DNA from 3 places in the Streptomyces sp. NPDC054770 genome. Region 1 is predicted to be linked to each of the others. Evidence: riboswitches for the same ligand, from Rfam matches in the RefSeq annotation. Region 1 holds a riboswitch; each other region holds the start of a gene.
The links. Region 1 has a riboswitch for cyclic di-AMP ahead of ACWGKQ_RS16815 (M23 family metallopeptidase). Riboswitches for the same ligand answer to the same signal wherever they lie in the genome.
Positions count from the first base shown of each region.

Region 2: it holds a riboswitch for cyclic di-AMP, as region 1 does, so the genes downstream of both, ACWGKQ_RS21290 (M23 family metallopeptidase) here and ACWGKQ_RS16815 (M23 family metallopeptidase) in region 1, are expected to answer to the same signal.
Region 3: it holds a riboswitch for cyclic di-AMP, as region 1 does, so the genes downstream of both, ACWGKQ_RS22885 (M23 family metallopeptidase) here and ACWGKQ_RS16815 (M23 family metallopeptidase) in region 1, are expected to answer to the same signal.

Region 1 is NZ_JBSHBL010000016.1:65,676-68,910, reverse strand. It holds gene ACWGKQ_RS16820 (alpha-galactosidase) at 1-1,449, shown strand, start outside; cyclic di-AMP (ydaO/yuaA leader) riboswitch at 1,755-1,916, shown strand; gene ACWGKQ_RS16815 (M23 family metallopeptidase) at 1,921-2,853, shown strand; gene ACWGKQ_RS16810 (DUF6250 domain-containing protein) at 3,044-3,235, shown strand, end outside.
Region 2 is NZ_JBSHBL010000023.1:24,582-27,816, forward strand. It holds gene ACWGKQ_RS21280 (M16 family metallopeptidase) at 1-289, shown strand, start outside; gene ACWGKQ_RS21285 (M16 family metallopeptidase) at 286-1,674, shown strand; cyclic di-AMP (ydaO/yuaA leader) riboswitch at 1,866-2,029, shown strand; gene ACWGKQ_RS21290 (M23 family metallopeptidase) at 2,042-2,797, shown strand; gene ACWGKQ_RS21295 (GntR family transcriptional regulator) at 3,183-3,235, shown strand, end outside.
Region 3 is NZ_JBSHBL010000026.1:21,858-25,092, forward strand. It holds gene ACWGKQ_RS22880 (aldo/keto reductase) at 1-254, opposite strand, end outside; gene ACWGKQ_RS22885 (M23 family metallopeptidase) at 406-1,443, opposite strand; cyclic di-AMP (ydaO/yuaA leader) riboswitch at 1,453-1,611, opposite strand; gene ACWGKQ_RS22890 (PP2C family protein-serine/threonine phosphatase) at 1,874-3,004, opposite strand; tRNA gene ACWGKQ_RS22895 (tRNA-Met) at 3,164-3,235, opposite strand, start outside.

The DNA.
Region 1 (3,235 bases):
GAGGAGCGCGGCGAGGTCTGGGGCTGTGCGCTCGGCTGGTCCGGCTCCTGGCGGATCGCCGTCGCCCAACTCCCCGACGCGCGCGTGCAGATCACCGGCGGCGCCGGCTACGACGACTCGGGCCTGCTGATGCTGGCCGAGGGGGAGTCGTACACCAGCCCGGTCTTCGCGGGCCTGTGGACCGACGGCGGCTTCGGCGGGGCGAGCCGTGCCTGGCACGCCTACCAGCGGACGTACATCATCCCGGACGCCGACCGGGACCGGCCCGTGCTGTTCAACTCGTGGGAGGCCACCACCTTCGACATCTCCGAGGAGCAGCAGGCCACCCTGGCCCGCCGGGCCGCCGCCATCGGTATCGAGCTGTTCGTGGTCGACGACGGCTGGTTCGGCAAGCGCACCAGCGACCGGGCCGGCCTCGGCGACTGGACGCCCAACCCCGACCGCTTCCCGACCGGCCTCAAGCCCCTCGCCGACTACGTGCACGCCCTCGGCATGCAGTTCGGCATCTGGGTCGAGCCCGAGATGGTGAACCCGGACAGCGACCTCTACCGCGCCCACCCCGACTGGGTGCAGTACCAGCAGGGACGAAAGCGGACGGAATTCCGCAACCAGCTCGTCCTCAATCTCGCCCGCGAGGACGTCCGGGAGTACCTCTGGGAGCAGCTCGACGGCCTGCTGTCCAGCGCCCCGATCGACTACGTCAAGTGGGACTTCAACCGCTGCTTCACCGACGCGGGCTGGCCCGGCGAGCCCTACCCGCAGCGCCTGTGGGTCGACCACGTGCGCGGGCTCTACGCCCTTCTCGACCGGATCCGCGCGGCGCACCCGAACGTCGCCATCGAGTCCTGCTCCGGCGGCGGCGGGCGGATCGACCTCGGCATCATGAGCCGCACCGACGAGGTGTGGACCTCCGACAACACCGACCCGCTGGACCGGCTCGCCATCCAGCACGGCTTCAGCCAGATCCACCCCGCCCGGGTGATGTCCGCCTGGGTCACCGACAGCCCGAACCACCAGCTCAACGGCCGGGTCAGCAGTCTGCGTTTCCGCTTCGTCAGCTCGATGGCCGGGGCGCTCGGCGTCGGCGGCGACCTCTCGCAGTGGACCGAGGAGGAGCTCGCCGAGGCCGGCCGCTGGGTGGAGCTCTACAAGGAGATCCGGCCCCTGGTGCAGCGCGGCGACCAGTTCCGGCTGCGGCCGCCGGCCGGCGGGCTGAGCGCGGTGCAGTACACGCTCGGCGACGAGACCGTCGTCCTCGCCTGGCTGCAGGCCCAGAGCTACGGCGAGCCGGCACCGGCTCTGCGGCTACAGGGTCTCGACCCCACCGCGTCGTACGAATGCCGCGAAACGGGCGAAGTATATCGAGGTGCCGTCCTGTTGCATCACGGGCTGCGCACCGGACTGAAGGGTGACCTGGATGCGTCGGTCATCCGGCTCCGTCGCATCTGATGCATCTGCCCGAATTAGCACCTTCGTTACAACTCGCTCTGGAATAAGGGGACGTGGTGTGACGTGCGTGAGGAGCGTCATATTCGTGACCGTCCGTCGCGCGTCATGCTCACGTAATTCCGGTGCTTCGCAAGACGATTGGAAATCCGAATGGGCCGGAATTCACGGAGGGTGACCGTGAATTCCGGTAACGGATCAAGTGGAACTCGGACAGACGGAACCGGCTGCTTGTCCACGTCCGTCCTACTCCCTTACGTTCGCCACACATCCGGGCGGAACGCCGAATCCTGCCGCCGCCCGGAGTCCCCACACACCCACCCGTGCCCGGCAGGAGCGGGGGACCCACCAGGCAAGACCGCCTGTTCCGGTTCCCGGGACAGGCTTGGGGTGTAGTCGCGCAATGGTGCGTGGCCGGGCAGCTCCAGCCCGAACCCGACAGCTCACCTCGCAGGCGCCGGAGAGGAATGCGCCATGCCCGTAAAGGGTAAGCACCGCCGCCCCAAGTCCCAGCGCCTCACCCGCTCGATGGCCGTCGCCGGAACCGGTGGCGCCGCGCTGGCACTGCCGCTCATGGGGGCCACCGGCGCCCACGCGGCCACCTCGCAGTCCGTTTCCGAAAAGGCCGCGCAGGCACTTCCGACAGTCGAGAAGACCGCGGTGAAGAAGGCGGCCGTAAAGAATTCCGCCGCGCATTCCGTGCACCGCATCTACACTGTGGTGCCCGGCGACTGGCTCGCGAAGATCGCCCGCGAGCAGCACGTCCCCGGCGGCTGGCACCGGCTCTACGCCGACAACCGGCAGGCCGTCGGCGACAACCCCTCGCTGATCCACCCCGGCCTCAAGCTCGCCCTCGGCGGCCGGCCCGCCGCGACGACGGACACCATGGACTCCGGCGCCCGTTCCGAGGTGCCGTCGAACTCGCCGTCGTCCGCCTCGTCCTCGGCCTCCTCCTCGGACGGCTCGGAGGGCTCGGACGGCTCGGTGACGAGTGCCGCCGGTTTCACCCTCCCGGTCACCGGAGCCACCGTCGGCACCGGCTACCACGTCTCCGGCAGCATGTGGTCCAGCGGCTACCACACGGGCGTCGACTTCGTCGTCCCGACCGGCACCCCGGTCAAGGCCGTCGGCGCGGGCACGGTCGTCACGGCGGGCTGGGGCGGTGCCTACGGCAACCAGGTCGTCATCCGGCTCGCCGACGGCTACTACGCGCAGTACGGCCACCTCTCCGCGCTCTCCGTCTCGGTCGGTCAGACCGTGACCGCGGGCCAGCAGGTCGGCCTGTCCGGCGCGACCGGCAACGTGACCGGCCCGCACCTGCACTTCGAGATCCGCACCACCCCCGACTACGGCTCGGACGTGGACCCGGTCGCCTACCTCCGCTCGAAGGGCCTCGCCGTCGGCTGACCCGGCGCCCCACTGGTCTGACACGCACTCCGAAGGCCGGACCCCCGATCCCCGGGTCCGGCCTTCGGTGTTTCCTTCTCGTGGCAGGAGTGCTCAGGGCATCGACAGCGAGGGCGGCACCGCGGCACAGTGATCCCCGGTGTGTGCAAGCGCTTTCCATCACTCCTGACCGCCGGAAGGAACCCGCCGCATGACGACCAGCCGCCGAGCCTTCGGAGCCCTGGCCACCAGAGCCGCCCTCGCTGCCCTCGCCCCCGCGGCACACGCCGCCCCCGCGAGCGCCGCACCCCGGCACCGCCGGCTGCTCGCCCACGACGACTTCCGTCACGGCCTTCGCCAGTGGTTCGTGGAACTGGAGCAGGGCGGCACGGTCACCGCTTCG
Region 2 (3,235 bases), on a different contig from region 1:
CCGGCTCGGCACCGTCGCGGGCCGCGCGGACGAACTGTGCCGCTTCGCCGTCCTGTTCGGCGACCCGCAGCTCGCCCTGACCGCCGTCCAGCGCGTCCTGACGGTCACCGCCGAGGAGGTCCGGGAGGTCGCCAAGGCCCGGCTGCGCCCCGACAACCGCGCGGTGCTCGTCTACGAGCCGCTGTCCGCGGAGTCCGCCGAGCACACCCAGGAGGCGGGCCGCGGCGAGGACCCGGAGCAGGAAGCCACCGTAGAGGCCGGCAACGAGAACGAGGAGACGGCCAAGTGACCGAGCTCGCCACCATGGACTTCCACCCCCAGCCGCAGCCGGGCGAGGCCAAGCCGTGGGCCTTCCCCGCCCCGGAGCGCGGCACTCTGGACAACGGCCTGACCGTGCTGCGCTGCCACCGCCCGGGCCAGCAGGTCGTCGCCGTCGAAGTGCTCCTGGACGCGCCCCTGGACGCCGAGCCGGCCGGCCTGGACGGCGTCGCCACCATCATGGCGCGCGCCTTCTCCGAGGGCACCGACAAGCACTCCGCCGAGGAGTACGCCGCGGAGCTGGAGCGGGCCGGCGCCACCCTCGACGCGCACGCCGACCACCCCGGCGTCCGCATCAGCCTGGAGGTCCCGGCCTCCCGGCTCGCCAAGGGCCTCGGGCTGCTCTCCGACGCCCTCAGGGCGCCCGCCTTCGCCGAGAGCGAGGTCGAGCGGCTGGTCCGCAACCGCCTCGACGAGATCCCGCACGAGCTGGCCAACCCCAGCCGCCGGGCCGCCAAGCAGCTCTACAAGGAGCTGTTCCCGGCCACCGCGCGGATGTCCCGCCCGCGCCAGGGCACCGAGGACACGGTCGAGAAGATCGATGCGGCCGCCGTCCGCGCCTTCTTCGACCGGCACGTGCGCCCCGCCACGGCCACCGCGGTCGTCGTCGGCGACCTGACCGGCATCGACCTGGACGAGCTGCTCGGCGAGACCCTGGGCGCCTGGCGCGCCGCCACCGGGCAGCCCCGTCCGGTTCCGTCCGTGACCGCCGACGACACCGGGCGGGTCGTCATCGTGGACCGCCCCGGCGCTGTCCAGACCCAGTTGCTCATCGGCCGCGTCGGCTCCGACCGGCACGACCGCGTCTGGCCCGCCCAGGTGCTCGGCACCTACTGCCTGGGCGGCACCCTCACCTCCCGCCTGGACCGCGTCCTGCGCGAGGAGAAGGGCTACACCTACGGCGTCCGCTCCTTCGGGCAGGTGCTGCGGTCAGCCCCCGACGGCAGCGGTGTCTCGATGCTCGCCATCAGCGGTTCGGTGGACACGCCGAACACCGGCCCGGCCCTGACGGACCTGTGGACGGTGCTGCGCACGCTCGCCGCCCAGGGCCTCACGGACGCCGAGCGCGACGTGGCCGTGCAGAACCTCGTCGGGGTGGCGCCGCTCAAGTACGAGACGGCGGCGGCCGTCGCGGGCACTCTGGCCGACCAGGTCGAGCAGTACCTGCCCGACGACTTCCAGGCCACGCTGTACCGGCAACTGGCCGCCACCGGCACCGTGGAGGCCACCGCGGCGGTCGTGAACGCCTTCCCGGTGGACCGCCTGGTGACCGTCCTGGTCGGCGACGCGGCGCAGATCAAGGAGCCCGTCGAGGCCCTCGGCATCGGCGAAGTCACCGTCGTCGCCGCGGAGTAGGACACACGCGGGTGAAGAGCCCTGATGACCGTCGGGTCATCAGGGCTCTCGCGTGTCCGAATTGAGGTGGAGGTTGCCTGTCTGCCCTGTGGGATGCGCTACAAAAACCGTGATCCGTTTGGGCGGGGCGCGAGCGGCCTCGTAGGTTCTTCCGGGCTGTCCGTCAGGCACCGCGCCGCATCCGCGGCACCGGACAGCCATCGCCGAGTCCCCGTACGGCGCGAGCCAGGGGAGCCGGGGACCCACGCAGTCCCTGGGGTGAATCGGGCGCCCGCGCGTGTCGCGAGGGGGCCCGTAGGAGACCTTCCTGCTCCGAACCCGTCAGCTAACCCGGTAGGCGAGAGGGAAGGAAAGGACCAGCCTCTACATGGCGTTCATGTGCGCCTCCGGGAAGCACCGTCGTCCCGGCCGGGTGAAGCGCACCACCGCGCAGGCCGCCGGTATCGCGGCTCTCACCACCACCGGTGTCATCGGCACCGTCTCCGCCGCCCCGGCGCTCGCCGCCGAGAACTCCGTCGAGCAGACCGGCCTCACCCCGGTCATCACGATCAGCGACTCCGTCGCCGAGCAGATCGACGCCCAGGCCGCCGCCCAGAAGGCCGCCGCCGCGCGCAAGGCGGCCGAGGAGGCCGCCCGCAAGAAGGCCGCCGAGCAGGCCAAGAAGGAGCGCGCGGCCAAGGCCCGCGCCGCCCGCGAGGCCGAGCGCAAGCGCCTGAACACCTTCGTCGCGCCGATCAGCGACTCCTACGTCTCCACCGGCTACAAGACCGGCGGCTCCCTGTGGTCCTCCGGCGCCCACACCGGCATCGACTTCCACGCCGCCAGCGGCACGGTGGTGCACGCGGTCGGTACCGGCACGGTCGTCTCCACCGGCTGGGGCGGGGCGTACGGCAACGAGATCGTCATCAAGATGGCCGACGGCATGTACACCCAGTACGGCCACCTCTCGTCCATCGGCGTCTCGGTGGGCCAGCAGGTCACCCCGGGCCAGCAGATCGGCCTCTCCGGCGCGACCGGCAACACCACCGGCCCGCACCTCCACTTCGAGGCCCGCACCACCCCGGACTACGGCTCCGACGTCGACCCGGTCGCCTACCTCCGCAAGCACGGCGTGAACGTCTGAGGGAGCTGGACGCGGGTCCGGCGCCGAGACCGACGTGGGGGTTGCGGTGCGTGCGCCGGGCGCGGGTGCGCCGTGGCTGGTCGCGCAGTTCCCCGCGCCCCTGAAGGAGCGCTGCGCGTGACGCCCCTGAAAGGGGGTGCGGGCAACCCCCACGCACCCGCACCCGACCACCGAGGCGAACCCGGCAGCGCACTGCGGAAGCAACCCGTGAGATCTTCCGGAGCCCCGGCCCCTGTGCCGGGGCTTTCGTCGTTTTCGTGCACTTGCTGTCCAAAATATATCCCTGGATTCCGGTCCGCCGTCGGAAATTCCGGCTCATTGCAATAGAGTCACGGAACGAGCGCCACTCGGCGGCGTTTCACGGGGATTAAGGCGGAGGTCGGTCATGCGTATTCCGGCGCACTCGGTATGCACGGCGATCCGGGACGACATCGTCGC
Region 3 (3,235 bases), on a different contig from region 1:
TTGCCGCGCGCCTTGACCCACTTGCCGATGATCGTCTCGGACTCGCCGCCCTGGTGGCCCTCGATCCACGCCGAGTACGAGTCGGCGGTGTCGACGAAGTTGCCGCCCGCGGCGGCATAGGCGTCGAGGACGGCGAAGGAGGTCGCCTCGTCGGCGGTCCAGCCGAAGACGTTGCCGCCGAGGGCGAGCGGGAAGACCTCCAGGTCGGAGGCGCCGAGCTTACGGAGGGAAGGGGAAGCGGAAGAAGCAGTCATGCTTCACTTCAACACGCGTCACCTGGCGCCCCATGCCGACGCAACACGAAGTTCTCGTAAAGCGCGGCGGTCCGGGTCAGGGGCTCAGGCGTCAGGAGTTGAGACGTCAGGAGTCGAGACGTCAGGAGTTGAGACGTCAGGAGTTGAGACGTCAGGGGTTGAGGCCCTTGCCGCGCAGCCAGGGCATCGGGTCGATGGCGGTGGCCTGGCCGTTCGGGTGGACCTCCAGGTGGAGGTGCGGGCCGGTGACGTTGCCGGTGGCGCCGACGCGGCCGATCACGTCTCCGGTGGCGACCTTCTGGCCGACCTTGACGCCGATCGAGGACTGGTGGCAGAACCACAGCTCGGTGCCGTCGTCGAGGGTGATGATCGTGCGGTAGCCGTAGGCGCCGGCCCAGCCCGCCTCGGTGACCGTGCCGCTGTGCACGGCCTTGATCAGCGTGCCGGTGGGCGCGGCGAAGTCGAGGCCGGTGTGGTAGCCGGAGGACCACATGGAGCCGGCCTGGCCGAAGGTGCCGGTGATCGTGTACGAGACGACGGGCAGCGTGTACTGCTTGGCCAGCGCGGCGAGCCGGGCCTGCTCGGACTTCTGCTTCGCGGAGGCCTCGGCCTTCTCCTTGGCGTCGGCGGCCGTTGCGGCGGCCGCCTTCTCCGCCTTGGCCTCGGCGTCGGCGACCGCCTTGTCGGCGGCGGCGACGGCCTTGGCACTGGCCTTGGTGTCGAGCTGGTTCTGCTGCTGCGCGGCCTGGGCGATGATCCGGCTGCGCAGCGCCTCACCGGCGTCGGAGGACGAGGAGTCCGCGTCGGTGGCGGTCGTCGTGGTGACGCTGCTGAGCGCGGTCTGGGTGGCCTGGTGGCCGGTGCCCTCGCCGAGCAGGGAGCTGACGGAGGTCGGCAGGTCGGGCAGCGAGATGGAGACCGGCGGCTTGCCGGTGTTGGCGCTGGCCATGCCGCCCGCGCCGACGGCTGCGATGACACCGACGCCGAGAACCGTGGAGCTGCGGGCGAGCCCGCCGCCCTTCTGCCGGGCGACCCGGTGCCGGCCGCGGGCCGAGGAGAGGGACTCCTCGGTGGGGTTCCACTCCTCGAAGGGGCCCTCGTCTGTGCGGTAACCGCCGTATCCGAAGGTGTCGGGCTGACGCTGGCTGGGCACGAACGGGGCTGTCGGAGCAGGCGGGTTGGACGCCACGCGGGCGCACTCCTTTCCTTCCGCCGCCTACCGGGTTAGCTGACGGGTTCGGAGCGGGAAGGTCTCCTACGCGCGTATACCGGCCGTTTCCTACCCGGCGGTAGCCGTGCGATTCACCCCAAGGTGGTGGTTCCCCGGTTCCCTTGCGGGATTCGGCGCGTGCGCACGGAGCCGTCGCGGGTGACGGCTGGGACGACCGCGCTGCGTTATCGAACGTTAATAGACACGGCTATGAGATTCCAAGCCGTTCGCCTTGATCATTAAGCTTTCAAAGCTTGGACTTACCTGGCACGATCGGCCAAAAACGGTCGAGTTGACGGTGTCCGCTGCTCAACTCAGGAGTCACACGGGGTTTGATGGTGACTCAGATGTGATGCGGAGGGCGGCCGTCCGAACACGATATGTGACATAGCACAGGGTCGGAGCCCAGTCAGGGCCGCCGTACGGCGAGCAGTGCCATGTCGTCCGTCATGCCGCCGCCGGTGTGCCGGCGCACCTCGGCCGCGAGCCGGGCGAGCAGCGCGCCGGGGGCGGTGACGGTACGGCCGGTCAGCCGCCGCTCGGGGTCGTAGAACCGGCCGTGCGCGTCCCGTGCCTCGGAGAGGCCGTCGGTGTACAGCAGCAGCGTGGCCCCGCTCGGGAACGCGTGCTCGGCGGCCCGGTCGGGCCATGCCCCCAGCTCGCCCATCCCCAGCGGCAGCGCGGACTCCGGCGGCCGCACCGGGAACACCTCGCCGTCGCCGTGCAGCAGCAGGGGCGGCGGATGACCCCGGTTGACGACCCGGAGCGTGTTGTCGCCGTGCGGGAGCTCGGCGAGTACGGCGGTGGTGAACCCCTCCTGGGCGTCGATGCCCCCGCGCCGGACGCCCTCGCGCGCAAGCGCCCGGTCCAGCCGCCCGGCGACCGCCTCCAGCGTGGCCTCCTGCTCGGCGGCCTCCCGGAACGCGCCGATGACCACGGCGACGGCGGCGACCGCGCCCATGCCCTTGCCGCGCACGTCGCCGACGACCAGCCGTACGCCGTACGGGGTGTCCTGGACGGCGTACAGGTCGCCGCCGATGAAGGTGCCCTCCTGGGCCGCCTCGTAGCGGGCGGCGATCTCGAAGCCGCCGATCCGCTCGGCGGGCTCGGGCAGGACGGCCCGCTGGGCGGCCTCGGCGACCTCGCGGGCGGAGGCGAGACGCTGGTCGCCGATACGGACGATCCGGTTGATGCCGGCGGCGAGGACGGCGACGGTGGCCACGGTGACGATCTCGGTGACGGCGTCGGCGTCCGGGACGACCGCGAACCGCGCATGCACGGCGTAGGTGGCCAGCAGTGCGGCCAGGCCGGTGAGGACGGTGGTGCGCAGGGACGAGAGGGGCGCGGCGATCAGCGGGGCGGCCGTGAAGAAGGGGACCGCGGTGAAGGCCTCGGGGGTGAGGACGTCGTAGCAGACGCCCGCGCTGATCAGCAGCGCGGGCAGGAAGCGGGCGAGGGTGCGGGCGAGGAGGCGGGCGGGCGCCGGGCCGTGCAGCTCCGCCTCGCCACGGCCCGCCACGCGGTCCTCCTGGTGTCCCATGTCTTCGACGCCTGTCCGTCCAGGTTTGCGGCTGTGAGCGGGTGGGGCGAATGGTGTGGGCCGGGCGGATGAGTACGGACGTGTGTGATGAGGAACACGCGCCTGGATATGACTCAGGGCCGGAATCCCTGAAATTGGATTCCGGCCCTGAGTTTTCAGTAGCGGGGACAGGATTTGAACCTGCGACCTCTGGGTTATGAGCCCAGCGAGCTACCGAGCTGCTCCACCCCG